One region of the Neomoorella thermoacetica genome, then DNA from elsewhere that is predicted to be linked to it. Evidence: riboswitches for the same ligand, from Rfam matches in the RefSeq annotation. Region 1 holds a riboswitch; each other region holds the start of a gene.
What was found. Region 1 has a riboswitch for cyclic di-GMP ahead of MOTHE_RS12420 (HD-GYP domain-containing protein). Riboswitches for the same ligand answer to the same signal wherever they lie in the genome.
Positions count from the first base shown of each region.

Region 1 (10,234 bases):
AACGTCGATGATGTTGGCCTCTACGCCCCGGAGAATTTCTACTCCTCCTATCTTTCTGGGCAGGGCTACCAGGTTACCAAAGTGGTACTCATGGGGACCGCCGGGCATCTTCAGGCCATGATCCGTAATGGCGATCATCTTTAAGCCACGTTTCTCGGCTGCCTCGGCCAGTTCTTTAACGGTACTATAGGCATGACCGCTGGCAACAGTATGGGTGTGGAGATCGGCTTCAAACAGCATTTTTTGCAACTCCCTTCTTATTGCTCTTATTTATTATAGCAATAAGTTATTAACCCAATATTAAAACCCTTTTGCTGTAGGTTTAATTTAACCCTGGATAAGTTATCCTTCAATGGTTAATAAAAAAATTGAACCCACTTAAATAATATTCTCCTGAATGGATATAATAGAAACAACAGGGTCGGCCGGGACCGAGTCCAGAAAATTACCGGGTCTAAAACGGGTTTGGTAATTTTCGGCCAAAGGTAACCAGCAGGTCGAAAGGCTTACTGGTCAGCCGGCGGGCAGATCAGTAGCTGTTCGTCACGGCTTGGCGTTGGTCTGCAGGGATTAATGTCAGGTCGGCAAAGATAGTTGCTGGTCGAGCTAAGATGGTTATAGGTGCCGCAGGCTTTTGACAAAAAAGCTCGAGGTTCGTCGAGGTCGAGAGATCTCTGCGGGCTTCTCAGGTATTTATGACCATCGAGCAAAGGTTATTGTAGTTATCGTAATGGTCTATGGTAGCCGCAAGGTTGCCGTGGGCTATGCAGGTAGCTGCAGTAGCCGGCGTTAAGGTCCTGGTCGGCTTTGTAAAATGGAGGCTGCTCCCTCGGAGCGGCCTCCATTTTTAGCTAAAAAAGTGGCCCAGAAAATCTGGGCTAAAGGTATATATATTAAGGAGGTCAGAGGACACCTGCTTGGAGGGTATCAGGTATTCCCTCTATTGATAGTATAACTCATTACTGTTAAAAATCAATAATTACCGTGTTAAGGTTAGATTAATTTTCATGGTCTGATTAGTGGCAGGGAGGAGGCTGTTTTCATTAGCTTGTGGATCATTGTAAAGAATACGGGTACCAGTCCCGGGTCAAACTGGGTCCCGGCGTTATTTTCGACTTCCGCTAGGGCATTTGGCAACGTACGAATTTGCTGGTAGGGTCGTTGGGAGGTCATGGCCTCAAAGGCATCGGCCAGGGCGATAATCCTGGCCCCCAGGGGAATATCCGGCCCCTTTAAACCATTATATCCTCCACCATCCCAGCGTTCGTGGTGATAGGCAACAAATTCCAGAATACCAGGGCTAATACCTGAAGCTGTCAGCAACTCTACCCCGGCCCGGGGGTGATTTTTGATTACCAGCCATTCCTCCCGGGTTAAAGGACCTTTTTTCATAAGCAGCGCATTGGTTATAGTAATCTTGCCGACATCATGGAGCAAAGCCCCGGCATAAATAGCCTGGCACTCTCCCTGGTCCATCCCATAGATCCGGGCCAGGTTCAATGCCAGGCTAGCAACGCCCAGGGAATGGCGATAGGTAAAAGGAGAATGGGCCGCCAGCCGACCCAACCAGTTATGTATCGCCTGCCATTCCAAACCATAGTCATCCTCTCCCAGCACTGCTAAATCCGGTAATAAAAAAAGCCTTGCTCCTCAACAAGACTAGGCCGCTTCCTGGAGCCGGCAGCCTGGCGATCATAGCCCTTTTAAGGACCTTAGACCCATGGCTTTGTGTCCCCACCTTTCGATGGGTTTACCCTTTTGAGCAGCTCTGGTTCAAAATTATTATTTTTAACCTTTACTTCGACATCTATCGCTTGTTTCCTCTTTTATTATCCAAATTCCCACCCTTTCCCACATTACCCAAGCCCAGCTTTTTTCCCAGGGCCCGGTAATACTTCTCAGCGCACTCACGGCACATGGTATCCTTCCTGATAGTTACAAGGTTTACCTGGCGGCCACAGCAACGACAGTTAGATTGAATGTCAACCCTCCTGACGTACCATTTACCATCTTCGCCGGCCAAAAACTCAATTTCTGCGCCAGGGTATAGATCCAGTTGCTGCCTTAATTTAGCAGGTAGAGTTACCCGCCCTTTGCAATCAACTATGCGTCTGTTGCCACCAGGAGTTTTACGGTCAGGTGCCCGGTTCTTCCTGGTAATTGCTTCGCCCCCCTTCCTCAGCGGCAATGGGGAGGGTAAAGAAGAAATGGCTGCCCTGGCCCGGCCTGCTGGTCACACTGATACTGCCACCATGGGACTCGACTATATGCTTGACGATAGCCAGGCCCAGACCGGTGCCTCCCATCTCCCGGGAACGCGCCTTATCTACCCGGTAGAATCGTTCAAATACGCGGGGAAGGCTCTCGGGGGGGATGCCTATGCCGGTATCTGCCACCTCTACCTGAACTAATTCCCCTAACCGGGCAGCACGTATAGTTACCCTGCCACTGGCGGGGGTATACTTAATGCCATTATCAATCAGATTAAGGAGCACTTGGTTCAGATAGCTCTCACTGATGGCCAACTCCGGTATCTCCGCCGGTATCTCCTTCTCCAGGGCGACTCCTTTCTCCCTTGCTAACTGGTTAATAGTAGTGAGGACCCGGTCCAAGGTGGCCGCCAGGTCCGCACGCCCAGCATCCTGTCGCTTTGGTTGGCTCTCCAGTCGTGACAGGGAGAGAAGGTCTTCGATTAATTGCTGCAATCGCTGGGCTTCATGGTTGATAATTCCCAGGAAGCGCCGGCTGACCTCCGGGTCTTCAAGGGCCCCCTCCAGCAGAGTCTCAACAAAGCCCCGGATTGAGGTCAGGGGGGTACGTAATTCATGGGAGACGTTGGCCACAAACTCCGTCCGCATCTGCTCCAGGCGGCGGATGTCGGTAATATCCCGGATGGTGAGCACGGCCCCGATTATTCGTCCCTGTTCGCTGGTGATGGGCGTACCATAGATTCTGAATAACTGACTGGTAGTCGGGAAGAGCCGGACCTCATTCTCCAGGGGCAGGCCACTGGCCAGGATCTCCTTTACCATGGCATCGATTTCATGGTTACGGACAACCTTGAGGAGATACTTGTGCTCGACCTCTGCCCCCTTTTTACCGAACATCTTCTCTGCCGCCGGATTGAGCATTATAACCCGGCCCACCTGGTCAACAGCTACCAGGCCGTCGGTTATACTGGCCAGGATAGCCTTCATTTTATTGCGCTCGTCTGCTATTTCCCGGAAATTATTGCGTAGAGTTTCCACCATGATATTTAGATGATGGCTTAATAAACCCACCTCATCGTCACTCTGGATCTCTACCCGCTGTTCCAGGTCACCGGCGGCAATCCTGCGGGTCAGGGGCAGGAGGGCCGTCAGGGGGGTTATAATCCCCCGGGCCAGGATAAAGGTGCCAATGCCCATTATAATCAAAACTAGGATCATGACGGCCAGCAGTTGTCCCTCTAACCTGGCAGCCAGGAACCCGGCCCGGAAGGGGGGTAACCATGGTAATCCCATGGCCTTCAAGATAGCCTGGTGTAAGTAGAGATAGGCCCCCAACAGAGTGAAGAAAAGGAGGGTCAAAAAGTTTAGGGTAATCTTCCAGCGTAGTGAATGCATAATCCCGTCCCCCCTGTCAGGCTAGCAGGCAGGAGGCAACTGCTGTCACCTCCGGGTCAAACTGAGTGCCGGCCCCCCCTGCCAGGATTTTTAAAGCCTCTTCCGGCGTACGGGTAGGCTGATAGGGCCGGTTAGAAGTCATGGCGTCAAAGGCATCGGCCACGGCGATGATCCTGGCCCCCAAGGGAATTTCACCATCATGGAGGCCATAGGGATATCCTTTACCATCATAACGTTCGTGATGCAGGCCGGCGTCCCGGGCAATATCCTTGAGGCTAGTCACCCCCTCCAGGAGTTCTATCGTCCAGGCCGGGTGGCGGCGTACCACTTTTAATTCTTCGCTGTTGAGCCGGCCCCGTTTATCCAGAATAGCGCGGGGAACGGCGATTTTGCCGAAATCGTGGAGGAGGCCGGCGATCTCCAGACGCCGCAATTTAGCATCATTATATCCGAGGCAGCGGGCCAGGTTTAAAGCATAAGCAGCTACCCGGTGGGAATGGCCGGCAGTATAGGCATGTTTGGCGTCAATTATCCGGGCGAAGAGATCGATAGTGATCTTCATCGGATCGGGTACCTGGAAATTAATAGGCGGCAGGTCCAAAATCACCTTAAACATCTTTAATTCCAGGGCCGTATTGGTGGCAATTTCGGCGTACAAGGGACCATTCATCATTTTATCCAGGATAGCCAGTAGTTCCGGCGGAAACCCACCCTGAACCCTGCGGTTCAGGGTCTCCCTCAGCCTGGCCCAAGAAGTACCCGGATGGACCCGCAGGACCAGGTCCAGTTCATCGGCCAGTCCCAGGAGCATAGCTCCCGTGACGATATGATTCCCGGCAATACCCCGGGGGTACCCGGAGCCATTCCAGCGCTCATGATGGTCCCGGATCATGGCCGCAACCTTTTCCCCAAGACCCGGAATGGCTGCCACCATATCCGCCCCCCGCAGGGGGTGGTTTACGACCTCGGGATTATTTCTGCTACCACGCTGGAGGGCCAGATGAACCAAGTGGTCATCCAGCCCCATGGCGCCTATATCGTGGAGCAGCCCACCATAAAACACCAGGGTCGCCTCGTCGGGGATGACCCTCCGGGCCAGTTCCTGGGCTACCAGGGCTACCCGCCAGGCATGATAGAGTTTGGTTTCTTCCTCGATATCAAGGATTGTTGATAGTGCTACCACCAGCTCACAAAAGGATCGATCCGGCGGGCAACCCATCGGTTTTCCACTCCTTAGCTCTTTCTATGGCCGGCCTTGCATGTGCTTTACAAAGATATGCCAGCCAGGAATTTGCATTCCTTCGTTGACGGCGGACGGCCGCCACCATTGGCTCCTTCAAATATAACTCTTGTAAAAACTGATATTTCCTGCCCTGGGTTTCTTCCCGGCGGAGGCGGATTTCTCTTTATAAAAAAATCGCCCTTTATGTTAAATAAAGAGCGATTCCCTATAGCATTGTCCAGCCTTTATTCAGCCTTGTTAGCTACTTTATTCAGGTCGGCAATCAGGCCATCTACGTCAATGCCGTGGGCCAAGGCTCCCTGCTCAATGTTCTCAAAGCGCGCCGCGGCACAACCCAGGCAGCCCATCCCGTGTTCCATGAAAACCGGTACTGTCTGGGGGTATTTACTCACTACCTCCGTGATGCTCATTTCCTTGGTAATAGTGGCCAAGGGTTTCACCTCCTCCATATAAAATGCCAAAGTGAAAAGTCGGAGGTGGGATTTGTTAATCCGTCTCCTTAACACTTTTATCTATGGTATTCATTATAAACGGTAACTACCCTTTTGTAAAGAATAGCGCGCCGGTTGTCAGGAAATATCTCCCAAATTTTATTGCGACCCGGCTTAAAATAGCCAAAATGTCCAAGGACCGCCGAACTTTTTCGCCTTCTCCTCCAGCTTTTCTATCACGATGATGCTAACGCCAGTTTTTCTTCCACCGATTTGAGCTTGCCTTCCATAGTCAATTCCTTGTCGCGGCGATCATCGATGCGAATAATGGTCATGGACCGCCGGGCACCCCTGGCAAAAGGTACTTCGTGCAAGCGCTGCAAAAGGGGAAATAAGACATCCGGTTCCCCTTCAATAATGGTACCCATGGGTGTCAACTGGTACTTGATTCCCGACGTCTCCTTAAGGACTTTGTGGACGTCGGCTACATACGGGCTGATGCTGGTACTGCCTGTACCCAAGGGAGCTATAACTACTTCCAGAATGGCCATCCTGGCATGACCTCCTCTTAAAAAGCGTGCAATAAATAAATACTCTATCAGGCAAGAAAACCCTGCCGTCTCCGCCCAGGGTACAAATAAAAGACCGCCCTGTTCCTGGAGAACAGTACGGCCTTTACCGGCAGCTATATTTCTGGCGGGAGTGTGTGGGAATCGAACCCACCGCGCCCGGGGTTAGCCCGCGCGCCAACTGGATTTGAAGTCCAGGCAAGCCACCAGGCCCGATCCACCCCCAGGACATTATACAATCGTCAGCATACCCAGTCAAGGTACCGCTCCCCCAGGATAACCCCTGCAGTAAGCCCAATGCCCCCTAACCCCGGTGGAGTACACTTATCCGCCCAGATAAGCCTTCTTTACCGCCGCATTGACGGCCAGTTCAGCTGCTTTACCCTGAAGGGTGATTCGCCCCGTTTCCAGGACATAGCCCCGGTGGGCCACGCTCAGGGCCATATTGGCGTTTTGCTCAACCAGCAAGATGGTCGTTCCTTGCTGGTTAATTTCCTTAATAATATTAAAGATCTCCTGAACCAGGAGGGGGGCCAGTCCCATGGAGGGCTCATCCAGGAGCATTAATTTGGGCCGGGACATGAGGGCGCGGCCAATGGCCAGCATTTGCTGTTCACCGCCGCTCAGGGTACCGGCCATCTGTTTCTGGCGTTCCTCCAGGCGAGGAAAGCGCCGGAAAACATCCTGCATGCTTCTGCGTATACCCTCCCGGTCCCGGCGCAGGTAGGCACCCAGTTCCAGGTTTTCCTTAACAGTTAAATTGGGGAAAATCCGTCGTCCCTCTGGTACCTGGGAGATACCAAGTTTAACAATGGCTGGCGCCGATAAACCGTTCAGGGCCTGCCCCTGGAAGGTGATTCTACCGCTGCGGGGGCGTAACAATCCGCAAATGGTATTTAATGTGGTGCTTTTTCCGGCACCGTTGGCCCCGATGAGGGTGACTATCTCGCCCTCGTTGACCTCCAGGGAAATACCCTTCAGGGCATGGATAGCGCCGTAATAAACGTCAAGATTCTCTACCTTGAGGAGCATTGCCATTCACCTCCCGGCCCAGGTAGGCTTCGATAACCAGTTCATTATTACGGATAGCTTCCGGCGGCCCTTCGGCAATCACCTTGCCGTAATCCAGGACATAAATCCGTTCACAGATGCCCATGACCAGGGACATATCGTGTTCAATTAAAAGAAAGGTCAACCCGAATTCTTGCCGTACCCAGTTAATCAACTCCATTAGCTCCCTGGTCTCCTGGGGGTTCATTCCGGCGGCAGGTTCATCGAGGAGAAGCAGTTTAGGCTTTGCCGCCAGGGCGCGGGCTATTTCCAGGCGGCGCTGTTCACCATAGGGAAGGTTCCTGGCCTTTTCGTTACGGTAGGGAGCCAGTTTAAAGATCTCCAACAGTTTTTCACTTTCCGCTAGTATCTCCCCTTCGCCATGGTGAAAGGAGGGCAGGCGCAGAATAGCGCTGGTGACCCCGTAGCGGGCATGGGAGTGATAGGCTATCCACACGTTATCCAGGACACTTAAATCGTTAAAGAGGCGAATATTTTGGAAGGTCCTGGCAATTCCCCTGCGGGTAATCTGGTAGGGTTTCAAACCTACCAGGCTCCGATCGTCAAAAATAATCTCTCCCCTGGTAGGGCGATAAACCCCCGTCAGGAGATTAAAAATCGTCGTTTTCCCGGCACCATTGGGCCCGATAAGGCCCACCAATTCCCCCGTTTCCAGGGACAGGTCCACATTGGCTACCGCCGTCAGGCCGCCAAAGGAAATGGTTAAATCCCTAGTTACCAGCAGGGCCACTGACTGCACCTCGTTTCTTTAGCCACCGGTCCAGGGTAAATTCTTTATTCCCCATTAACCCCTGGGGGCGAAAAACCATGATAATAATCAGGAGCACGGCGTAAATTACCATCCGCAAAACGGCCAGGTCCTGGAGGGCCGCATTGACAAAGGTGATGCCTGCCGCAGCAATGATGGAACCGGTTATACTTCCCAGGCCGCCAAAAACAACCATGACTAGGATATCGAAGGAGCGGAAAAAGGTAAAGGTAGTGGGCTGGATAAGATAAAAGTAGTGGGCATAGAGGGCCCCGGCTATACCGGCAAAAAAGGCGCCCATGGCAAAGGCCAGGACCTTGTAATAGGTGGTATTGATGCCCATGGTTTCGGCAGCGATCTCATTCTCCCGGATGGCCACGCAGGCCCGGCCATGGGTAGAATTAATAAAGTTGGTAGTAACCAGGATTGTTAGGACCATCATCGCGTAGAGCCAGGTCCAGTTGGTCAATTGCGGAATACCAATCATCCCGGCGGCACCGCCGATATAATTGATATTGTTGGCTGCCCCCCGGATAATTTCCCCGAAACCAAGGGTGGCAATGGCCAGGTAATCTCCCCGCAAACGCAGGGTGGGCAACCCGATGACAATCCCGGCAACGGCCGCAGCACAGGCACCGGCCAGAAGGGCTACCGGAAAAGGCTGGTTGAAGTTTGTGCTCAGGATGGCGGATACATAGGCCCCCACGGCCATGAATCCCGCATGACCGAGGGCCAGCTGGCCGGTAAAACCGACAATGAGATTCAAGCTGACCGCCAGGATGATGTTGATCCCCAGCATCATCAAGTTAATCTCCTGAAAAGCGCTGATCACACCCGCTGCCTGCAGCTCGTAAACCAAAAAATAAATAAGGATGACGCCGGCCAAGACAATTAGATTCTTTTTATTAAATCGCACCTCAATCACCTACACCTTCTCGGTATTGTTTTTTCCCAGCAGGCCGGCCGGCTTGACCAGCAAAATTAAGATTAGCAGGAGGAAAACAATGGGATCCCGTAAATTACTGCTCCAATAACCGCTGACCATGGTTTCAAAGATGCCCAGGGCGAAGCCCCCAACCATGGCGCCGGGAATCAGGCCGATACCTCCAATAACTGCCGCCACGAAGGCCTTTAGGCCGGGCATAATGCCCATTAAAGGCTGGATGGTGTTGTAATATAGCCCCAGCAGGATGCCAGCCACGGCCGCAAAGGCCGAACCCAGGGCAAAGGTAAGGGAAATAGTGTTATCAACATTAATACCCATGAGCCTGGCCGCATCTGCATCGTAGGATACGGCACGCATGGCTTTACCCGCCCTGGTATAATGGACAATATACTGCAATATGATCATCATTACGATGGTAATGGCCAGTATCAAAAGCTGCAGGGTAGTAGCCGTGAGTCTCATCCCAAAAATTACTAAGGGCAGCTGTGCATTGGTGATTAGACCCCCAGGGTAGGAACGAATATCGGTACCGAGGACCATCAGGCCCCCGTTTTCCAGAAATAAGGACATGCCAATAGCTGTAATCAGGGGTGCCAGGCGGGTAGCGTTGCGTAAAGGTTTATAGGCGATCCGCTCGATGAGAACCCCCAGGAGGGCGGATCCGATCATGGAGATGAGAAAGGCCCACCAGATATTAAGTTTGAGGTAAACTACCACAAAAAAGGCAATATAGGCCCCTGCCATCATAATGTCGCCGTGGGCAAAATTAATTAGCTGGATAATGCCATAAACCATGGTATAGCCCAGGGCAATAAGGGCGTAGATACTGCCCAGAGACAGGCCGTTGATTATTTGCTGGAGAAGTACGGCCATGCTGCCAACTCCCATCCTACCCTAAAATAACTCCAATGAGGGGATCGGAACCCCCCCATTGGTCGATTTTGGCCAGCTTTCGGCCAGGGTTTAATGCGTAATCTTTTTCTTTAAGGTCTGCTTGCCGTCTACCATGGCAATAATGGCTACATCTTTAACAGGGTTGTGGTTTTGATCTATGGTGATCTTACTGGTAATGCCTTCAAAATCCTTCGTACTGGCCAAGGCATTGCGGATGGCCTCCGGATCGGCCGACCCGGCCCGATTGATGGCATCAGCCAGCAGGTAGGCTGTATCGTAGGCAAGGGCAGCGAAGGCGTCCGGCTCTTTGTTGTATTTTGCTTTAAAGGCCTTGATGAAGGCCTGAAGCCGCGGGTTGGGGTCGCTGGCGGCGTAATGGTTGGTGAAGTAGGTATTATTCAGGTTGGCTGCTCCGCCGGCGTACTCAGCCAGCTTGGGGGAATCCCAGCCGTCGGCACCCAGCATGGGGACCTTGATACCCAGCTCCCGGGCCTGGTTAACGATTTTTCCAACATCACCGTAATAGGCCGGTACATAGATCAGGTCGGCGCCGGCATCCTTGACCCTGGTCAGGGCGGGGCGGAAATCCTGATCGCCGGAGTTAAAGCTCTCTTCCGCCACTACCTGGCCGCCGTCTTTGGCGAATTCCTCTTTGAAGACCTTGTATAACCCCTTGCTGTACTCATCAGAGTTGCTATAAATAATGGCTGCCTTTTTGGCCCCCAGA
Region 1 is NZ_CP012369.1:2,495,603-2,505,836, forward strand. It holds gene MOTHE_RS12415 (phosphatase) at 1-240, opposite strand, end outside; gene MOTHE_RS12420 (HD-GYP domain-containing protein) at 1,006-1,617, opposite strand; cyclic di-GMP riboswitch class I at 1,677-1,765, opposite strand; gene MOTHE_RS14345 (AbrB/MazE/SpoVT family DNA-binding domain-containing protein) at 1,808-2,188, opposite strand; gene pnpS (two-component system histidine kinase PnpS) at 2,136-3,605, opposite strand; gene MOTHE_RS12430 (HD-GYP domain-containing protein) at 3,622-4,824, opposite strand; gene MOTHE_RS12435 (DUF1858 domain-containing protein) at 5,073-5,258, opposite strand; gene MOTHE_RS12440 (MTH1187 family thiamine-binding protein) at 5,516-5,830, opposite strand; tRNA gene MOTHE_RS13205 (tRNA-Sec) at 5,974-6,073, opposite strand; gene MOTHE_RS12445 (ABC transporter ATP-binding protein) at 6,173-6,880, opposite strand; gene MOTHE_RS12450 (ABC transporter ATP-binding protein) at 6,855-7,649, opposite strand; gene MOTHE_RS12455 (branched-chain amino acid ABC transporter permease) at 7,630-8,592, opposite strand; gene MOTHE_RS12460 (branched-chain amino acid ABC transporter permease) at 8,593-9,486, opposite strand; gene MOTHE_RS12465 (ABC transporter substrate-binding protein) at 9,577-10,234, opposite strand, start outside.

Region 2 (10,234 bases), 730 kb from region 1:
TCATTCTGGCACCTCCTTTCAACGAAGGATGTCTAAAGAATTGACGGCTATTTTTAAAGAAGATGGCCGCCTATTCAAATGTGCGGCGGTAAAAGCGGCTGCCGGCAGCCTCGTCCACCTGCTTTTGCTCCTCCCGGGCCAGGTTGTACTTATAGTCCTGGAACTGGCGTTCCCTCAGCCGGTCCAGGACTTTGCGCTCCTGCATGGCCGCCTGGACTTTCTCCCGCCCCTCGGTGACCACGCGGCTCGCCCGGGCGACCTCTTCCTGCTGGCAGGCGATGCGGCCGTCCAGGGCTTCCAGGTAAGCCGCTTTCTGGATGAGTTCTTCCACCGCTACGGCGCCCTCAATTGCCGGAGCACCGGCGCGCAGGCTTCGGTAACGCTCTAGACTAGCCTCGGCTTCTGCCTGGCGCCTGCGAGACTCGGCCAGTTGGAGCTTAAGCTGCTTCTCAAGGGATAATTTATAGGAATGGACTTTTTCCAGGGAAAAGTGAAAACCAGCCATAGGCGATCCCTTTCATTTGCAGGATGATGGCGAGGGTTGCTGCCCCCGGCCCCGCCCGGTGCTGCCGGGCGCCAAGGGCTAGGCTAAAATTCCCGCCAGGGCCGCCAGGGTATCCTGGAAAGCAAAGTATTCATCCTTCCCCTGGCGCAGGAACGACTGGATGGCCTCATGGTATTTCAGGGCCGCGTCCACCCGGGGGTTGGAACCCGCCTGGTAGGCGCCGATCTCAATTAAATCGGCCGCCTCCTGGTAGGCCGCCAGGAGATCCCGCAGCTTGCCGGCCTGCTCCTGTTGCTCCCGGGAGGTGATCTCAGGCATTAGACGGCTGATGCTCTGGAGGACGTCGATGGCCGGGTAGTGGTTCGCAGCCGCCAGGCGCCGGGAGAGGACGATGTGGCCGTCCAGGAGGCCGCGGACGGTGTCGGCCACCGGCTCGTTCATATCGTCGCCCTCCACCAGAACCGTGTAAAGGCCGGTGATGGAACCCCGCTCGCCGTTGCCGGCCCTCTCCACCAGCTTCGGCAGGGAGGCAAAAACCGAGGGGGTGTAACCCCTGGTTGTCGGCGGCTCCCCTATGGCCAGGCCCACCTCCCTCTGGGCGATGGCGAACCGGGTCAGGGAGTCCATCATCAGGAGGACGTTTTTCCCCTGGTCGCGGAAGTACTCGGCAATGGCCGTGGCCGTAAAAGCACCCTTAATCCGCACCAGGGCCGGCTGGTCGGAGGTGGCGGCCACTACGATGGAGCGGGCCAGGCCCTCCGGCCCCAGGTCGCCTTCGATAAAGTCCCGCACCTCCCGGCCGCGCTCGCCGATGAGGGCGATGACGTTGATGTCAGCGGTGCTGTGGCGGGCGATCATCCCCAGGAGGGTGCTCTTACCAACGCCGCTGCCGGCAAAGATGCCGACCCGCTGGCCGCAGCCGCAGGTCAAAAGGGCGTCGATGGCTTTGACCCCCGTAGCCAGGACTTCCTTGATCCGGCGCCGGCTCAGGGGGTTGGGCGGCCGGTTGTTGACCGGCTGGGGGTCGCCGCTCACCAGGACGGTGCCGTCCAGGGACCGGCCCAGGCCGTCCAAGACGCGGCCCAGCAGTTCCTCCCCCACCCTGATGTAATGGCCGCGGCCTGTGGCTATGACCCGGCAGCCGGGGCCAATGCCCTCCAGCTCCCCCAGGGGCATGAGGAGGGTCACTTCTTCCCGGAAGCCGACCACCTCGGCGACGATGGGGCCGGAGCCGTTGTTATAGATCCGGCAGAGTTCGCCGATAGCCGCCTTCAGCCCCCGGGCTTCGATGGTCAGGCCCGTCACCCTGGTGACCTTGCCGCCCCGGCGCCAGAGGGTGGCGCCGGCCAGGCGCTGGCGGTAAGATGTCAGGTCAGGAGCCAGACTCATGGCCGGCCGCCTCCGCGGAGGATTTTTTTCACTTCTTCCAGCTGGGTATCAACGCTGGCGTCGATAAAACCGTTTTCCGTCTCAATGCGGCAGCCGCCGGTTTTAAACCCCGGATCGGCAACGACCTGCAGCCGTGCCTCCGGCGCCGCCTCGGCCAGGAGTTCCTCCCGGTGCTGGCGGATGATTGCCGCCGCTTCCGGGGAGGCGTAGATTATGTAGTGCTGGCCTTCGGCCACCTGGCGGATGGCCTGGCGGGCTATGCCCAGGACCACTTCCGGTCGCTGTTCCACCTCCTGGCCGATCACCCGGGTGGCGATAGTTAAGGCCAGGTCGAGAATCTCCCCTTCGGCGGCGGTGATGGTCTCCCGGTAAGCCTGCCGTGCCTCCTCCAGGACCCGGCGAGCTTCCTCGCGGATGGCCGCAGCTTCCCGGCGGATAGCCTCACCTTCCTCCTCAGCCCGGGCCAGTCCCTCCCGGTAGCCCTGCTCTTCGCCGGCTGCCCTCCCCTCGGCCAGGACCCGCTCCCGTTCTTCCAGGGCCTCCTTCTTAATAACCTCTGCTTCCTGCCGGGCCGCCGCGATAATGGCTGCAGCCTCTTCCCGGGCGGCAGCCACCGCCGCCCGGGCCGCGGGGTTTACGTCGCCATCTTCCTGGGGGACACAAGCTTCTCCCACCGGTACCAGCCGTAGGGGCCGCGGGGGGATTACCCTTTCCTCCCGGGCCGGCTTGACTTCCTTCAGCACTCTAGACCACAATGGCGTCTTCGCCTCCCCGGGCAATGATAATCTCGCCGGCCTCGTCTAAACGGCGGATAATCTGGACGATACGCTGCTGGGCTTCTTCCACATCTCGCAGGCGAGCCGGGCCCATGTACTCGATATCCTCCTTGAGCATTTCGCCGGCGCGCTTGGAAAGGTTGCGGTAGATGCGGTTGGCCACGTCTTCGCTGGCCGCCTTGAGGGCGAGGGCCAGGTCTTTGAGATCGACTTCCCGCAGTACCCGGCGGATGGAGTTATCATCCAGGGTGAGGATGTCTTCAAAGACAAACATCCGCTTGCGGATCTCGTCGGCCAGTTCGGGGTCGTCTTGCTCCAGGGATTCCAGGATGGTCCGTTCCGTGCCGCGGTCGGCCCGGTTCAGGATGTCCACCAGACTTTTGATCCCGCCGGCAACGGCAAAGTCCTGGTCCACCAGGGAAGAAAGGCGCTGTTCCAGGATGCTCTCCAGCTCGCGCACCGTTTCCGGCGAAGCCCGCTCCATGAGGGCGATCCTCTTGGCCACGTCGGCCTGCAGCTGGTCCGGCAGGGCTCCCAAGATCACCGCCGCCTGCTCCGGTTCCAGGTAAGCCAGGATCAGGGCGATGGTCTGGGGGTGCTCATTATAAATGAAATTGACCAGCTGCTTGGGATCGGCCTTGCGGATCATGTTAAAAGGCCGGATCTTAGAAGTTGCCAGGAGCTTTTTGATAATCTCCGCCGCCCGGGCCGGCCCCACGGTTTTCTCCAGGACGTCGCGGGCGTACTTGATGCCCCCCTGAAGCATAAACTGCTTGGCATCATTAAGTTCCAGGAACTCGTCGATTATCTGCTGCTTGGTTGTCGGGTCGACCGCAGGGGTGTTGGCAATCTGGTAGGTGATGCGCTCGATATCTTCCGGGGCCATCTGCTTGAGAATTAAGGACGACAGCTCCGGGCCCACGGCAATCAAAAAGATAGCCGCCTTTTCCAGACCTGTGAGGGCCTTCTGCTTTGCCAACCAACCCACCTCTAATCTTCTGCCAGCCAGGCCTTCAGCAGTAAAGCCGCATCCTCCGGCCGCTGGCGGATGATCTCCTGCAGTTGCTCCAGTTTAGCCTTGCGCTGGGCTTCCTGGCGCTGCTTCTCCAGGTCCGCCGGTTCCACCGGTTCTACCGGTTCCACTACCAGGGGTTCTACCGGCACGCCGGCCGGCAGGGCCGCGGCAGCCATCTGTTCTTCCAGGGCCGCCTGCCGACGGCGCCGCAGGATAAGAACGATCAGGGTCACCAGCAGGGCCAGGGACACCAGCCCCACGCCTCCCCACAGGAGGTACTGGCGCAGCCTCTGCTGGCGCTGCTGCTGGGCGGCCATGTCGGCCGCCATTTGCTGCTGCAGGGAGTTGTCAAAGGCCAGGCTGGTAACGGTGATCTGATCGCCCCGGGCCGGCTGGTAGCCCACCGCGGCGCTGACGATCTGCTGGATCTGGTTGTTTAAGGCCGCGTTCACCGGGCCGTTAACGGCTACCGCGGTGGAAAGCCGCCGGACCTGCCCGGGAGCCACTATGGTGTGGGTATCGGTTTTATCCAGCTCGTAGTTGTGGACGGTATCGCTCGTGTTATAGTTTCCGTTGGCGGGGTTTACGGCCGGATAACCCGGCCCGTTGTTACCTGCCGTCCCCGCCACACCGCCGGCTCCGCCGTTAGAAGTGCCCTGCTCGGTTTTAATCTCCTCGCTTCTAAGCGCCCCCTGCTTGCCCCAGGTGGTCTGGTTGATTTCCTGCTGGTCGAAGTTGAGGTCCGCCGTCACCATGGCCACGGCCTTCCCCGGCCCCAAAATCTGGGTCAGCATACTCTGGAGGCGCTGCTCCAGGTCCTTTTCGAACTGCCGCTTGATCTCCATCTGGGTCTGCTGCTTCTGGCTTAAGGGGGCGTTCGCACTGTCGGCAACGCCGTCACTCAAGACGTTGCCGTACATATCGATGACGCGGATGTTTTCCAGCTTCAGCCCGGGGACGCTGGCGGCAATCAGCTCCATGATGCCCTTGACCTGTTCCGGTTTCAGCCGCGCCAGGGGCTTGAGCTTTAAAACCACGGCCGCCGACGGCGGCTGCTGCTGTTGCAGGAAAACACTGGGCTGGGGGATGACCAGGTGCACCCGGGCGTCTTCCACCTCGTCCAGGGTAACGATGGTCCGCCGCAGTTCCTCCTGCAGGGCACGCTGATAATCCAGGTTACGCTCAAAGTCGGTCATACCCAGCTTGTTCTGGTCGAAAAGCTCAAAACCCTGGCCGTTGTTCAGGACACCGGCGCTGGCCAGGTCCAGGCGTAACTGGTAGATCTGGTCTTTGGGTACCTCGATGGTGGTACCGTCACCCGTCAGGCGGTAGGGAACCTTCATCTCCTTCAATTTTGCCGTAACCGCCGCGGCGTCCTGCTGCTGCATGTTGGTGAAAAGGGGCGCGTATTGGGGCCTCACCAGCCACTGGACCAGGAAACCCGCCGCCAGCAAGGCGGCCAGGGTTACCGCTACCAGGGCCGAACGCCGCCCCGGAGTCAATCCCTGCCAAAAACTCTTTGCTTTGCCAAATATATCTTTAACCTTCATTAATAAGCTCCCTGAAGGTGGTATGGTTTCCTTCTCAAACTGCCGGGTATGTCTTGGAAGTTACTATGAAGTTACTATTTAGTTCTCAATCAAGTAGTTTATATTTGCATGCGGGAAATTTCCTGATAGGCTTCGACGGCTTTATTACGCACCTGCATGGCCAGCTGCAGGGAGAGGTTAGCCTCCTCCAGGGCCAGCATGACCTGGTGGACATCCTCCACCTTACCGGCAAAATATTCCTGGGTGAGAGCGTCGGCCTGCTGCTGCAGGTTATTGAGTTCATCCAGCTTTTGCCGCAGGAGATTGCCGAAGGATTGGGCCACGGCATCCGTCCCCCCGGTTTGGGAAACCGGCCGGGTCTCCTGAAGGGGTGCCGGCATTAAAAGGGATACGGGTGTAAGGAGCATTGGGAACATACCCTCCTCGAATTATCCTTGCGGGCCCGGCTGGTAGCCGCGAAACAGGCTCGCTGCCCATACCTGCCTGTTAGCCGGCGGCCGGGCTCGCATGCAGTGCGCCATTTAAGGTGTAACTATCTAGATGGCATCGCCTGCCGGTGGTCTGCCGGAGTGATATGGATTCATCCAGGCAGCACTGCCGGCAGGGACCCGCCCACGGTCCCGGGCCGGTGATCTTTGTGGCCATCCAGCCTGGTAGCCTAACGGCCGATCTCCAGGGCCTTCAAGGTCATGGCCTTGGCGGCGTTCAAGACCGTCACATTGGCTTCATAAGCCCGCGAGGCGGTGATCATGTCGACCATTTCGTTGACGATATTGATGTTGGGTAAATGAACATAATCATTGGCGTCGGCGTCCGGATGGGACGGATCGTAGACCAGGCGCGGCGGGGAATTATCCTCGACAATGGCAGCTACTTCTACCCCGGCGCCGGGAGCCCGGGACGAAGGCCGCCCGGGTAGCTGCCCCATAGCTTCCTGCAATCTCTCGGCGAACACAGGCACTTCGCGACGGTAGGGACCGCCCCGGGGCGTGCGGGTGGTATTGATATTGGCCAGGTTGTTGGCGATAATATCCAGGCGCAGGCGTTCCGCCGTGAGGCCGGAGGCACTGATGGCCAGGGCCGGTAGCAGTTCCAACCTTTTATCCCTCCCTGATTTCCCCTTGTTTCCCTTACCTGCAGGCCGGATCCAGCCGCCTAACGTCTACCCTCGTTGATCACGTAGCGCAACATGGCCAGGCGGGTGTTGAGCTGCTGGACAGCAACGTTAAAGTTCAGGCTATTTTGGGCCAGGTCAACCATCTCGCGGTCGATATCGACATTGTTGCCGTCCTGGCGCATGGTGGTGCTGGTATCCCTGCTTACCTGGGGAGCGAGCTCCAGGCCGGATGGAGGCAGATGGTAGGGGTTGGTACGATACAGGGGCAAGCCCGGCTCGAGCCCCAGGGCCCGGCTGAGCTGGTCCTCAAAGGAGACCTGGTAGCGCTTAAAGCCGGGAGTATTGACATTGGCGATATTGTGGGCGATGGTCCTCTGGCGCAGGGTGGCCGTGTCCAGGGCCTTCTCCAGGACGTACATGGTCGGCGTCAGGAACACCCAATTCTCACCCTATTCCCTGAAAAATCGATGCTATTCTCCAACAGTTACCACTTTATCACTTTCGTGGTAATCTTGGTATCGGACAAAAGGCCCAATTGCCCCGGGACTAAAGTCCCATGCCTAAAAATAAAGGCCCTCTTCCGGGCATAACAATTTAACCGGTTACGGTAGCCTGGCAGCCATAGCCCGGTCTGTATCTACCAGGCCTTAGACCCATGGCTTTGCGCGCATCCCCTTTCGGAGAGCTTGCCTTTGACGCCCGGAGTAAGAAAGTTTTACCTTGGTTGCTTTCGGTATTTATTCAACACGTTTTGGCAAATTCTTGCAGGTGGAGAGAAATTTAACCAAAAAATAATGAGCCGTCTATGGAGAAACGGCTCTTTCATGCAATCAATACAGCCATTGGCCCTGCCTCGACAGGACCCACCAATTTATCGCCCTTGCCACTTAGAAAGCAAAGTAACCAGGATACGCTGCCTGTTGGCTAAAAACGTCAGGACTTCTACTTGATTAAACTCATCCTGGCCTGCTGGTACCTTCCTTCCCCGTAGCTTTCCAGCTGCAGGCGCCGCAGGATGACCATATCCCCCTGTACTTCCACAGCCACGTGATCGCCCGTTTCCCATCCCAGCTGCTGCCGTATTTCTTTCGGGATAACTACCTGCCCCCGGCTTGATAATTTTGTTATTTCAACCTGCTTGCTCATTGTCTTCCTTCCCCCCACCTATCCCTGCCCCTGTTCTCTACCTAAAACTTAACTTATAACCGCCGGTCAAGGCAGCGGGGCAGCATAGTTTTATTTTCCCGCCGGTAGGCCAGGCCCATTTGCCGGGCTGTTCGTACTTGCTCCAGCTCAGCCCTAATCGTTGCTATAGCCAGATTGCATTTTTTTATATTGGCTTCATGCACATACTGGCATTCTTCCCATAAGGACCGCACTTGCAGGGCTGCCCTGGAAAGTTCCTTGCGGGTTGCCGGCGGCAGGAACTCGATCTTTTCCCACTCCAGAATTTCACACCCTGAAACTAATACCAGGAACTCTTCAAGCTGCCGGGTAGCCTGCCGCGCCCGGGTCAGCCTTTCCCTCCAGGGAGCGGCTTCTGCTAGGAGATTATTCAAGTCACCCCAGGCGCCGGCTTGAATGGCTTGCTGTTGTTGCTTTAAGTTTCGCTGCCATACCTGCAACATTTCTATTTCCTGGCCATACGCCTCTAAAAGCTGCCTGGCCGCTGTTTCTATTTCGTTCATTAATTAACCCTGCCAGTTCACACCTGCTGTGGTGCGGTAATCGTGGGTCTGATATATTTTTGTAGCCTCTTCCCAGGTGTCGCGCAGTTGCTGCAAGAGCTCAATAACTTCTTTGATCATCTTTACACTTTTTTTCACATTGGCCTGCACCAAATGGCGATACATGAAATCATACAGCTTGTACAGGTTTTCAGCAATATCGCCAACATCCCGGTTTAAGGTCGCCATCAATTCGCTTAAAATATCCTCGGCCCGACCCAGGTTATTGCTCACAGCAGCATAATCCTTTTGCTCCATGGCCACCAGCCCCTGGCGACAAAAGCGCAGGGCTCCATCGTAAAGCATCAGCACCAGCTTCTCCTGGGACAGGGTTTGGACCTGGTTTTGCTGGTAGGCCTGGTAGGGGTTGATGACAGCCATAAGTTACACCTCGATATTCATTCGCCTTGTGCCTAAAGGGTTGCTGGTTTAAAAACCTGCAACGCCTGCCAGTAAACTACGACAGAAAGTTAAACTTAACTTCATGGGCTTCTAAGACTCTCTCCACATCCTCACCGCTCCCACCCTGTTTTATGAAGTATAGTATCACAGCTTAAGCTATTTCTGCTGGTAGACCCCCAATCCGGCAATCTGCCCGGCCAGCCAGTTCCCCTGGCTCTGCAAAGCCGCCAGGGCCTGCTCCATAGCCGTAAACTGCCGCCGGAGCTGCTCTTCCCTCATGGTGAGCCGGTCTTCCATGCGGGCGATCTGGTCGTCGATGTCATCCATGATGTTCTGCAGGGACTGCTCCCGGGAAGGAATAATGCCGTCCCCGGAGCGCACCAGGGAAGTCAGGTAACTATCCAACTTGTCGACCAAGCCGGTTTCGCTGCTGTTGGTAAAAATAGCCATGACGGCTGTTGGGTCCGTCTCCAAAGCCGAGGTTAACTTTGTTGTATCCAGGGTTATTTTGCCGTTGCGATCGAAGGTTAAAGAACCGCTACCTACTACAGCCCCTGTCGAAATACCAATACTCCAGGGGGTCTGGTAAGTCCCCGTTAACCCGGCTACTCTATCAGTCATCAGTTGCCATAAATCGTTTTTAAAACGCGCCAGGGTAGGATCGCCCTGTAAATCACCCTTGTCTCCGGCTTTGGTGCTGATAAACTCCATTACTGAGTTGTATTGATCCACCATGGCCTGGATAGCATCAACGGCCTTCTGAGTGTCGTGGCTTATCTCCAGGTTCAGTGTTTCCGCCGGTTCAATTGTGCCGTTGCCGTTAGTGTCAGTAACGGCCAGGAGGTTCAGGGTAACCCCTTGGATGACATCTGTAATCGTATTGGTGGAGCGGGTTATAGTGAGGCCATCGACTGTAAATACGGCATCCTTGGCATCCTGGATGACGGCGCGTGGTAGAATAACCCCGCTTGCATCTACCAGCCCTAACTTATTGAGGACACCGTCAGGATCGGAAAAAGATATAGCCCCGTTAGAGCCGGTAGTTTTACTGGTAATTACCAAGCGATGATCGATGACGCTGGCCGTCACAATGTCCCCCGCTCCCGGGCCTGTTTCCCCTTCAGAAGGTACTGCATTGATCAGGGAGGCGATGGATTGTAGGCTATCATTTTCATTTATGGTAATATTCCGGGTTTCACTACCAACGGTAATGGTAAAGGAACCGCTCAGGCCCAGCGCCACAGTATCGGACGTAACCGGTTCTGCTGGTTGGAAGGTGGCCGTCCAGTCGGCAAGCATAGGAATAACACTGGCACCAAAATCTCCATTTAAAGTAGCTTTAATCTCCACCTGTTGCACATTGCCACTTATATCAGCTGTTAAAGTATGGCTCTTAAAAATCCCGGAACCATCACCGGTTAAATTGCCCAGCGTTTGCCATTCACTCCAGGTAGTGCCATCAAAAGTACGGTATTGATACACATAATTAGCATTCAGCCGTTCCTGTTGATTGACCGTCAAAGCCAGGCGGCCGCCATTGGCGGCATTAACGTTAATAGCATTAGAAGTAATACTCCCCGTTGCTCCTGAGGCTAATTTTAGCAAGCCATTTGCCGTATCCTGGGTTAAGTTGTTCAACGTCGCCACACTGCTGGTGTAGGTGGCGTCAGTAAAAGTATCTGTTAATAATTGCGCTTCCGTACCATAAACCAGATTCTGGCTGGCCACTTTGTGAGCCTGGGCTAGCTGGATA
Region 2 is NZ_CP012369.1:697,062-707,295, reverse strand. It holds gene MOTHE_RS03505 (flagellar hook-length control protein FliK) at 1-4, opposite strand, end outside; gene fliJ (flagellar export protein FliJ) at 71-505, opposite strand; gene fliI (flagellar protein export ATPase FliI) at 584-1,894, opposite strand; gene MOTHE_RS03490 (FliH/SctL family protein) at 1,891-2,649, opposite strand; gene fliG (flagellar motor switch protein FliG) at 2,639-3,649, opposite strand; gene fliF (flagellar basal-body MS-ring/collar protein FliF) at 3,661-5,235, opposite strand; gene fliE (flagellar hook-basal body complex protein FliE) at 5,334-5,642, opposite strand; gene flgC (flagellar basal body rod protein FlgC) at 5,894-6,331, opposite strand; gene flgB (flagellar basal body rod protein FlgB) at 6,391-6,789, opposite strand; cyclic di-GMP riboswitch class I at 6,956-7,053, opposite strand; gene MOTHE_RS03460 (AbrB/MazE/SpoVT family DNA-binding domain-containing protein) at 7,295-7,498, opposite strand; gene MOTHE_RS03455 (hypothetical protein) at 7,552-8,040, opposite strand; gene fliS (flagellar export chaperone FliS) at 8,044-8,460, opposite strand; gene fliD (flagellar filament capping protein FliD) at 8,638-10,234, opposite strand, start outside.
Region 2: another riboswitch for cyclic di-GMP. It lies ahead of flgB (flagellar basal body rod protein FlgB); the one in region 1 lies ahead of MOTHE_RS12420 (HD-GYP domain-containing protein).

Region 3 (10,234 bases), 330 kb from region 1:
GGACAATTACGCGCAGGACTTCATCGTCCTGCCTGGCTACCCATTCACCCCCGCCAGCGTGTTTTAAGGCATTAGTTAAGGCTTCGGTCAAGCCCAGGCAGATACCGTGCTGGCGACCACGAAAAACCTCTGGTAATATACTGCGCAACTTGCTCCGCGCCAGGGCAACATCGGCAGCCTTCTGAACTTCACCCTTGGCCAGCTCATGTCCCTGGGAAAGTAATGAAGCAATCTCCGCCCGGGTCGAGAGCCTCAACCGGCCATTGGTAACAGCAGCAATGGCTTCCTGGTAAGCAAGCATCTCCTGCCGGCGCATCTGCCTTTCTTTATGGATAATCTCCGTAATATCGAAGGCCAGCAAGCCCCCGGAGTAAGGATCCAGGGGGATCCCATGCAGGTCAAAAACCCTTTTCCCGTCACTACTTACAATGAGCTCCCGGCAGTGGGTACCCTGGCGAATTGCCTTATGTATCAATTTTTCTATTTCCTCCGGGGGTAATTCTAGATCAGCCTGGCCCCCTAAATGGCGAAATCGTCCCCTTTCATAGCGCAACACGCTGCCGATCTGCATAGCCTTCAAAATCTCAGAGTTCTGGATTTCGGCAAGTAACCGCTCTTTTACCAGTTTCTGCAGGTGGACGGGGACCAGCTGGGATACTTGTTCAATAAAGTCCCCCGTACTTCCGGTTAATAAAGCGTACTCGTCACTGCTAAGGCGGGTAGCTGTTTCCTGATCCCGGTAAACAGTCAGGATATCAAAAAGGCGAATATTCCCCTTCCCTCTGGTGGGTACCCCGGCCACATCCAGGCTGAGGTTCTGATGAAGGTGAATACGATATTTCCCGGGTACCGGGGCATCTGTTTCTAATCCCAACTCCATCATATTTAAGACCAGGATACGGCCGTCATAACGCCTCCCGTCAGCTGCAACCAGATTTATTCCTATAGGTGACGGGGGCTTCCGGCGCAAAGAGCCCGGGGTCATAAAGTAATCGCAATCAGGGCAAGAACGTTCCGGGGTCTTCTGGTTACACTGACGACATTGTTGCATACTAGAACACCCCCTTTAAGCCGGTGTTAAGGCTAGGAACCCTGGGCTTTCAAAGAACAATCACCTCCAAAAGCCAGTCAACCCCCGGAGGCTGAATAAAAATAGAAAAGGCAGCCATTTAACATAACCAGGCTGCCTTTATAAAAACCTATCAATCAAGACTTTACTAGCGGCAGCCTGGCAGTCATACCGGTAACGGCTGTAGACCCATGGCTTTGCGTCCCACCCTTTCAGGTGGTTTGCCTTTTACACTAAAGCCTTCTACTGATTTGCAAATTTTTTAGTCTAGGGGGTGGAGAATTAGTTTTTTATCGCTCTTTTAGCCTTTTTATGGGAAACAAAACCAGAAAGGGTTCTTTGCGAGAAGAAGTTTTAATAGGGGTTAAATAAGGTAGGATTATTGTTTATGGAAAGAACAATAAGTGGTAGCCAAATTGCTTCCATCTTTTTACATTTACTACATAAATTACCCCCCCGTTGGGTTAATATGGTTCTTTTGGTAATTGCTTATCTGTAATTTCTTTGACATTGCTAGTGTACTCCTCTGACCAAGAATTACTAGACTAGATAAAATAAATTTCGACACGCATTATGGGATTCCTTCTTTATACAAAAAGACATTACCAAAGTAAAAGTAAAACCCGGGGTAAACCAATGGCATGAATAAAGAATAGGGGCCATTTTTCAGGCCCCATTCCTTATCGTTGCCAACCTTCCGTGCATTAACACTATGCTCCGAACACTTCCGCCGCCACCTTTACTCCATCGGTAGCCGTGGTGGCATAATAGTCCGCTCCTACATAATTCTTCACGGTTTCGTCTATATAGTTGCCTCCAATAACCACCCTGGTGTCCAGACCTGCACCCCGGATCGCTTCGATGGTTTCTTTCATCGCCTCCTGGCAACTGGTTAAGAGCACGCTCATGCCTACCAGGGGCGCCTTCGTTTCCTGCAGGGCTTCAACAAACCTCTCTTTCGGTACATCCACCCCCAGGTCGACTACTTTATACCCCGCCCCTTTTAACAGCATGATGACTATATTCTTGCCCAGGTCGTGGATATCTCCCTTCACTGTGCCGATCACTATGGTTCCTTTGTGTTCTCCACTTTCTCCCCCCAGGTGTGGTTCTAAAATATCCATGGCGCCCTTCATTATCTCGCCTGCCATTATTAATTCGCTCAGAAAATACTCGCCCGACTGAAACCGGTTGCCTACTTCTACCATGCCTTCCTGGAGGGTTTTGACAATCTCCAGGGGCGCGACTCCCCCTCCCAGGCGTTCTTTTACCTGCGCGAGTACCTGTTCTTCTTCTAGTTCTGCCATTGCCTTTGATAAAGTGTCTGTCAGCATAAAGACCTCACTCCTAATTCTAGAGAATTAAATATCTCTGCGGGCTACCGCTGTACCCAGAACCAGATAAAGGCGTAGGCAAAGGCCTCGAGTTTCTCCCACTCTTTTTTTACAATCTCCTCATTGCCGGGGATTTCCCCCAGCTCTTCCCTCTTAACCTTCCACGGCACGCAAGTACCGGCTTCCGGAACAAATGTTTTCTCCTTATTTTCAGCCATTGACTTCCCCTTCCCTTTGTTAATAAACGCCGTACTCTCGTCCTGCTTCAATCATTGCAAAAATATTTTCCCGCTTGGCATCACTCATAACAGCTCCGCCAGGTGCAAGGACAAAGCCCCCGTCACAGGCCAGTTCATCAATAGCCTGCTTCACACAATCCTTCACTTGTGCCGGCGTGCCGTAAGTCAGAAGCGTAGTGGGAACGCCACCCCACAGGCAGAACTTACCGCCGAGAATTTCTTTCGCTTTTTTGGCATCAGTTGTATCTATGATGAATACAATACTTTTATCCGGCAGTTCAGCTATCTTCTCAAGATACGGGGTCCAATTTCCTTCAGCAAAGAAGTACATCCTCTTTCCTTGCGCCCAGAGACCTTCGATAACTGCCTTCAAAGACGGCCAGTAGAATTTTTCCCAATGTTCCATGCTCAGGAACGGGTAGGCACCTCGATGAAGGGTTGCCTTACAAGGTAAAGTGGTATCTCCACGAGCCCCAATCATGGCATAGGCTATATTATGTGGTATAATCGCTTCGCACGCGGCCAGGACTTTCTCGGGTCGACGGCGGATGTCAAGCAAAATCCCTTTCATACCCCGCAGAGTGTCACCCAGGGTATCGAAAGGCGCCTTGGTAAACCCGCTCGTAGAAGGTACTACGCCGTGTTCCTTCGTCCACTTTTCCCACCCTTTAGCCATGACATTGCTGGCTATGGCATAAGCAGCCGCGCTTTTAATTAGCGCTACCGTGGCTCGGTATGAGCCTGGCCTGGCAAACTCCTCACTAATACGAGGCAAATATTTAGTTGCCAGCCATTCAGTAGGATTGGCAATAAAATCATCATAGTCTTCCGGTTTCATGTACTCTTCTTCCATATACTGGAATTGCGAGTTCTCCTCTAAATGAATACCCGGGAACTTATACAATTTCGAACCCATGGCATCGAACATTGGTGGCCACCATAAGGTGGGACCACCTCCGAAAATGTCAAAATCGAGGTCCTGTACTACTTCACAAGTTATTTCAATTGATTTGTCAAGGTTGTAATATACTTCTTCAAGAGTACTGCCGGTGTACTTGACAGCCCATTCACCAACTGAGAAAGCTATAGGAACTTTATCCGGTTTGCCACATTCCATGGCTGTGATGTAACGCTGCAGTCTCTCCTGATAAAGCTTTTCCTTACTCATACTCTCTCATTCCCTCTCCTTGCTTATATGACGTCCACCTCATGGAGTGCTCCTCCGGTCCTTTTTTCTTTTCTTCTTACCTAACCGTATTACCTCACCCTTTAACTTCTTATTACTTTAATCCGCTAACAAATCTTTACGATATGCCTTTAAAAAGTTCTTTCCTGTAGATCGTAAAATAGAATTGACCCAGGATCGTCAAATAAAACTGACCCACCTTGTGATAAAATCTCCCCTGAGAGGGGGAGGAAAAAGAGGTGGTCAGCATGTACAAATGGCAGCGCATCAAGGCACTGCACGCTCAAGGGGTCGGCATCAGGCAAATAGCAAGGGATGTTGGGGTGTCCAGGAATACCGTCAGGAAGTACCTTAAAGAAGCCGGCCCTCCCCAGTTTAAAGCCAGGGAGTATACCAAAGAACTGGACAAGTTTCTGGAAGAAATAAAGGTTATGCTTGCCAAAGGATATATCGGCACAAGGATTTACAAAGAACTGAAAGATAAGGGCTATCAAGGCTCCCTGGCCAGCGTCCACCGTTATCTTAGGGCCATCAAGGAAGATGACAGGACCGCTAAATTAGCCACCACCCGGGTGGAAACAGGCCCAGGTAAACAGATGCAGTACGATTGGAAGGTGTGGACGCTACCAGTTGACGGGAAGCTCGTGAAAATATATCTCCACGAAGTGGTCTTATCCTACAGCCGGATGAAATTCTACACCTTCTCTTTAAGCATCACCACCGCCGATGTGATCCGGGTTCTGATTGAAGCCATTGACTTCTTCGGCGGTTATGCCCCGGAGTTGGTGATAGACAACGGCAAGCAAATGGTTATCACCCACCAGAAGGACGGTATTGTCCGGTATAATGACGAGTTTTTAAAATTCTGCGGGCTGTATGGCATTGAGCCCTGTCCTTGCGCCAACTACCGTGCCCGGACCAAGGGAAAGGTAGAACGCCCCTTTTACTATGTCCAGGAACACCTGCTGCGGGGCCTGGAGGTGGGGAACTTAAACGAATTCGCTGTAAAGCTTTCCGAGTTCCAGGAAGCCTACAACAAAAGGCCCCACAGCACCTTAGGCCGGCCGCCGGAAGAAATGTTTGCCGAGGAAAAAGGGTGCCTTGTTAAAATACCGGCTGTCGAACCGGCCTTATTACACCATAAAGAACCCCGGAAGGTGAGCAATGACGGCTATATATCCCATGACGGCAATCTCTACCCCGTACCCATGCGCTACTGCTTAAGGAGGGTGTGGGTCGAAAACATCTACGGCCGGCGCTTAAAGGTATATGACGAGGAAGGTGCGCTTTTAGCGGAGTTTGACCTTGACCTTAAAAAACAAACCGCCCGTCCCCTTCACCCCGAACACGAAACCATCAACCGTCAATACCAGGAAAAGAAACTGAAGCTACGCTCGGCCCTGGTGGAGAAGTTCACCAGCGCCTTTGGCGAGGATGGCCAAAGGTATCTGGAAGGCCTGCGTGATAAAAATGGCGCCAACCTGTACTGGCACCTGGCGGAAATCTTAAGCTATCAGGAGATATATACCCCAGAAGATATCATAGCAGCCATCAAAGAATGCCTGAAAATCGGTTCTTATCACAAAAACAGCGTAAAAAGGCTTTTAGAGCGCAAGGAAATCGCTCCGCTTTCTTGTGCCTGTGACCCGGCAAGTGTCAATATGCCGCCAGGTAAAATCAAACGGGACCTCTCCTGTTATGCCCTAAAGGAGAGCGAGGTGGCGGCAGTATCATGAGCAACAAATTAACCGCTTACCTGGAAAGCCAGATGCAGGCCTTAAAACTAAAGGGGATGCTTGCCCATTACCAGGAGATAACAGAAAAAGCCTCGCAAAACAACCTTTCTTATACCGAATACCTCTCCCTTCTCTTCGAAGAGGAGTTAAAAAGGAAAAACGAAGGCACGGTCAAGACGAAAATCAATAAAGCGCGTTTCCCCTTTATCAAAACCCTGGAGGAATTTGACTTTAGCTTTCAACCCTCAATCCGGGAAAAAGAAATTATCTCTTTAAGCTCCCTGGATTTCGTGGAGAAAAAGGAGAATATCATCTTCCTGGGGCCGCCCGGGGTCGGCAAGACCCATCTATCAGTAGCCTTAGGTATCAAGGCCTGCATGGCCAAATACCGGGTAGTGTTTATTACGGCTCAGAAACTACTGGAAGAACTACTTTTGAGCGCCAAAGACGGCAGTCTCCTTGACAAGCTATTGGGTTACTCCCGGCTAAACCTTCTAATCATCGACGAACTCGGCTACATGCCTGTAACTAAAGAACAGGCCAATCTTCTCTTCCGCTTGGTCTCCATGCGTTACGAGAAGGGGAGTATTATCCTGACCAGCAACTACAACTTCAACGAATGGGGGGAGATATTTTCCGACCAGGTGGTAGCCGCGGCCATAATTGACCGGCTTGTGCATCATGCCCGCATTTTCTATATTAACGGCACTAGCTACCGGCTCAAGGGTAAACTGAAAGCAGCCAACGACCGTTAAATCGGAGGCTACACCTTCATTCCCTTTAGCGCATGACTTGCAGCTTATTATTTTTGTTCCCCAGTGGGTCAATTTTATTTGCACATAGTGGGTCAATTCTATTGACAATCAACACTTTCCGAAACGGTCGTTACCCAGCAATAAATCGGTGGTGGTGACTGCGGTCATGATTTTTCCATCCAACGGATCGAGAATGGCCGCGTCCATGCCGCTCGCCATACATATTGTCAGGAAGTAACGGTTGATGAGCTTCCTCTTCGGCATGTTAAACGAGATGTTGCTTAAACCGGATACTGTCTTCACTTTAAATAACCTCTTGATATCCCTCAGGCACTGGAAAAACATCACCGCATTGGTGTGGTTTACGGCCAGGGGGAGAACCAGCGGATCGATATACAGGTTGCTCAAATCATAATTCTTCCTGCTCAGGGTCTCTATCAGTCCCTCAGTTATCTTGATCCTTTCTTCAGCCGTTTTCGGGATACCATTGTCGTCCACCGTCAGGCCGATTACCGGGCACTGGTATTCGAGTACAAGTGGCAATACTTCTTCCAGACGCTTTTTTTCCATGGATATGGAGTTGATTATCACCTTGCTCTTATCGCCCTTGACGGTCTCCAGACCCTTTTTTATTGCCTCCCCTGCTGTGCTATCAATGCATAAAGGTACATCGGTTACTTCTTGCACTGTACGCACAAGCCACTCCATATCGGCCACTTCGTCACAGTGGGCGGTATTTAGATCCAGGTAGTCCGCTCCCGCTTCCGCCTGCCTCCGGGCCAGGTCCTGCACGGCCGCGGCGTTTTTGTCATTAATGATTTGACGGACACTGGGGATCGCGCTATTTAGTTTTTCACCGATGATTAACATTTCCTGCACCCTCCATGTATTTGGTTTCAGGCGTTTCTACGGAAAATGAGGAATTTACGGTAACTCCTCCTGGTTTATAAAATAATTATCCGGTTTTTGAGAAGTTAAGGCTTTTGCCCTGAGTTTTTCAGGTGGCACTAACCTGGCTGGCCTTCTAATCTTCGGCAATATTTGCTGCTAACACCCCTAAAACTTCCCCTTTTTCATTTTTAATGGGGCATGAAATGGGTACAGCCAACCTGTTAGTCGCCTGAGTTATATAAGGTTTCCCTATGTAAGACTCCCCCTTTATCGCGGCCTGAAACCACGGTCTAAATGACCAGTTGATAGATTGATTAAATTTCAAAGGAGAGTAGATAATGTTACCGTCAAGGCCTACTACCATGGGGTATTTGATGAAATCTAGACCTGCAACTGCTTCATCGAAAGGCTTTCTTAATTTTTCTATTTGCATACTTTTTATCTCGCTATTTTCTGCCAAACTCTTTAAAATCTGCATCCCGTTCTGGATCAGGCTGTTTTTCGTAGCCTCGTCCCATCCTTCTTTCGTGTACTGGTTTGCAAGTTCATCAAAGCGTCCAGCCATGTCCGATAGCTTGACAACGCTTTCCTCCATTGTTTCCATGGCCATCTCCTGATGCGCCACTGAAGCTGTTACCTCTTCTACTCCCGCTGCCGTCTCCTGGGCTACGGCCGCCATATGGGATGCATCCTGGTTTATATTCTGCGCCCGCTCTGCCTGTTTACGGGCGTTGCTGTATATCTCTTCCATGGCACCAGCAACACGAGTAAAGGCCTCTGTAACTTCCTCCATTTCCCGCATTGTCTCTTCGCCCTGCTCCAAGTTATCTTTTACTAGCCTTACATTCTCCTCTACCTGTTTTGCCGCCTCCTTTGCCACCTCCTGGATCGTCTCCGCTATACGTACTATATTCTGCGCAGCCTGCGCGGAACGTTCGGCTAGTTTCCTTACTTCTCCAGCTACCACTGCAAAACCGCGGCCAGAATCACCTGCCCGCGCCGCCTCGATCGCCGCGTTCAACGCCAGTAGATTCGTCTGGTCCGTTATCTCCGTTACATATCTTACAAACTCGTTGACTTTCTCTATTTTCACCTCCAGCCTCATAACCTTCTCCGCTGCCTCTTCTATCGACACCGCCGCCCGTTCCATATTGGCCAGCAGAACCTTTAGAACCTCTCTGCCCTTCTCCTCACGTCGTTTAGCCTCACCTACCAGATTGACTCCTTCTGAGGAAAGATGGGCTATGTCCTTAGCTAAAGCCGTCAATGCTTCTACATTTTCCGCTACTCTTTGGGTAGCCCCGGCTTCCTCATCCGCACCACCGGCCATATCTTGCATAGTCCGAGCTATCTCAGCAAGACTTACACGATTGGCCTCTGCTTCGCGCTGTATCACCCCGACGAGATAATTTAGCTCATCCGAACTCCTCTGCATGTTCCCGATCATGCGAAAAAAAGCTTCTAGGACCCGACCGGCTATCTCATGAAAGCCCCTGCTCCATTTCTGGGCCTTTAAAAATTTTTCTGCAGCTACCGGATCACCTTTTTCCAAAAGGGAGAGGAACCGCTGAAGAAGCAAAAGCGGGTGGATCCATCTCTGCCATAGCAAGAAAGCTCCTGTACTACTTAAAAGAATTCCAACAAGCACCATTACTAGAGTTCCCGAACCAAGCGTTACAGTGACCACAATAATACAAAGGGATATAACAAGTAAGTAAGGGAATAATGGCATAAACCCTCCCCAGTTGCCTGGCGACCTTTGAGCCAGAGACTTTGGGGCCATTTGTCTCACGTCCTTTCGTCTATCACGTAAAGTTTTTTGTAATTCATTTCTGGCTTACGGTCACCTAAACTTAAACGATCAGTTCTTCACTTCTTCCTTTTCGACTTTTATGTTTCTATATTGGAACTTTATATTTCTAAGCCGCATGGCAGGGGTTAACACTTGGAGGTGGCGGCCGCCTCGTTTGAAGCATTAATGCTATCACCAGCATGTCAAGACAGTTCTGAGGGGCCGCCACTCGGAAGGTATGACTGTTCTACCTAAACAGACGGTACAATTTATGGCAACGCAGTAACAATCTTAAATAATCTGGCAGTTGGCTTTTTCAACTTTCTCCTGGTATCGCTCCATGTTTAGATATTAGCAAAATTATCGTATTATTCCAACGCCCTGTCCTATATACATAAATATAACCATTAAAACCAACCAGACGAGGGAAATAAGGAAACCTGGTTTCATCATGTCCCAAAATTTCCAATATTTGTAATGATATGTGGTTAGCGGAATGGGATCCAGAGGTAATAAAAATACACAAGACGCAGTATACGCAATTGGAATAACTAGCAGGGCAGGATTGATCCCGGTATTTTTAGCCAGTACTGCGAGTACCGGAATGGCTACAGCCACTACGGCACCACCTACAGGTATAATTAAGTGGGAGAAGATGCCGAAAGCTGTAACGGCGAACAATACTATCAGGAGGCCGACACCAGCCAATCCACCCAGGACCGTGTTGGCCAGCCAAGCAGCTCCCTTGAGCTGCCAAATCGCCATGGCCAGACTGTTGGCAGTCCCTAGTAGGAGTAAAACATCCCAGCTCAATTTTCCTTTGACATCATCCCAGGTTGCTAATTTGACTCCCGGCAGGAAAAATGAGGAAGCCGTGATAATAGCAACTACCGAGGGATCGATATGATTCCATGGCTGAGTAAACCACAAGACCAACGTGACGGAGAAGATGGCTATGAATTTTTTCTCGTTGACCGTGAGAGGGCCAAGATCCTGTCTGGCTTTCGCGATATCTTCCAATCCCCGTACGTGGTCAAATTCGGGCGGATAAAATTTTAGCACAATATACCAGGCTGCCAGGGTGAGTAAGATTGCCATAGGAAATCCGATAAGCGCCCATTGTAAAAAATTAATCTCGACGCCGGCCGTGTTCTTGAGGAGTGAAATAGACATGATATTGAGACCACTACCCGCAGGGGTAGCAATACCGCCAATAGCTGCGGCAATAGGAA
Region 3 is NZ_CP012369.1:300,106-310,339, reverse strand. It holds gene MOTHE_RS01570 (ATP-binding protein) at 1-1,051, opposite strand, end outside; cyclic di-GMP riboswitch class I at 1,220-1,305, opposite strand; gene MOTHE_RS01565 (cobalamin B12-binding domain-containing protein) at 1,780-2,403, opposite strand; gene MOTHE_RS13560 (hypothetical protein) at 2,448-2,621, opposite strand; gene MOTHE_RS01560 (uroporphyrinogen decarboxylase family protein) at 2,641-3,810, opposite strand; gene istA (IS21 family transposase) at 4,077-5,564, shown strand; gene istB (IS21-like element helper ATPase IstB) at 5,561-6,319, shown strand; gene MOTHE_RS01545 (methyltetrahydrofolate cobalamin methyltransferase) at 6,428-7,189, opposite strand; gene MOTHE_RS01540 (methyl-accepting chemotaxis protein) at 7,344-8,993, opposite strand; gene MOTHE_RS01535 (SLC13 family permease) at 9,363-10,234, opposite strand, start outside.
Region 3: another riboswitch for cyclic di-GMP. It lies ahead of MOTHE_RS01570 (ATP-binding protein); the one in region 1 lies ahead of MOTHE_RS12420 (HD-GYP domain-containing protein).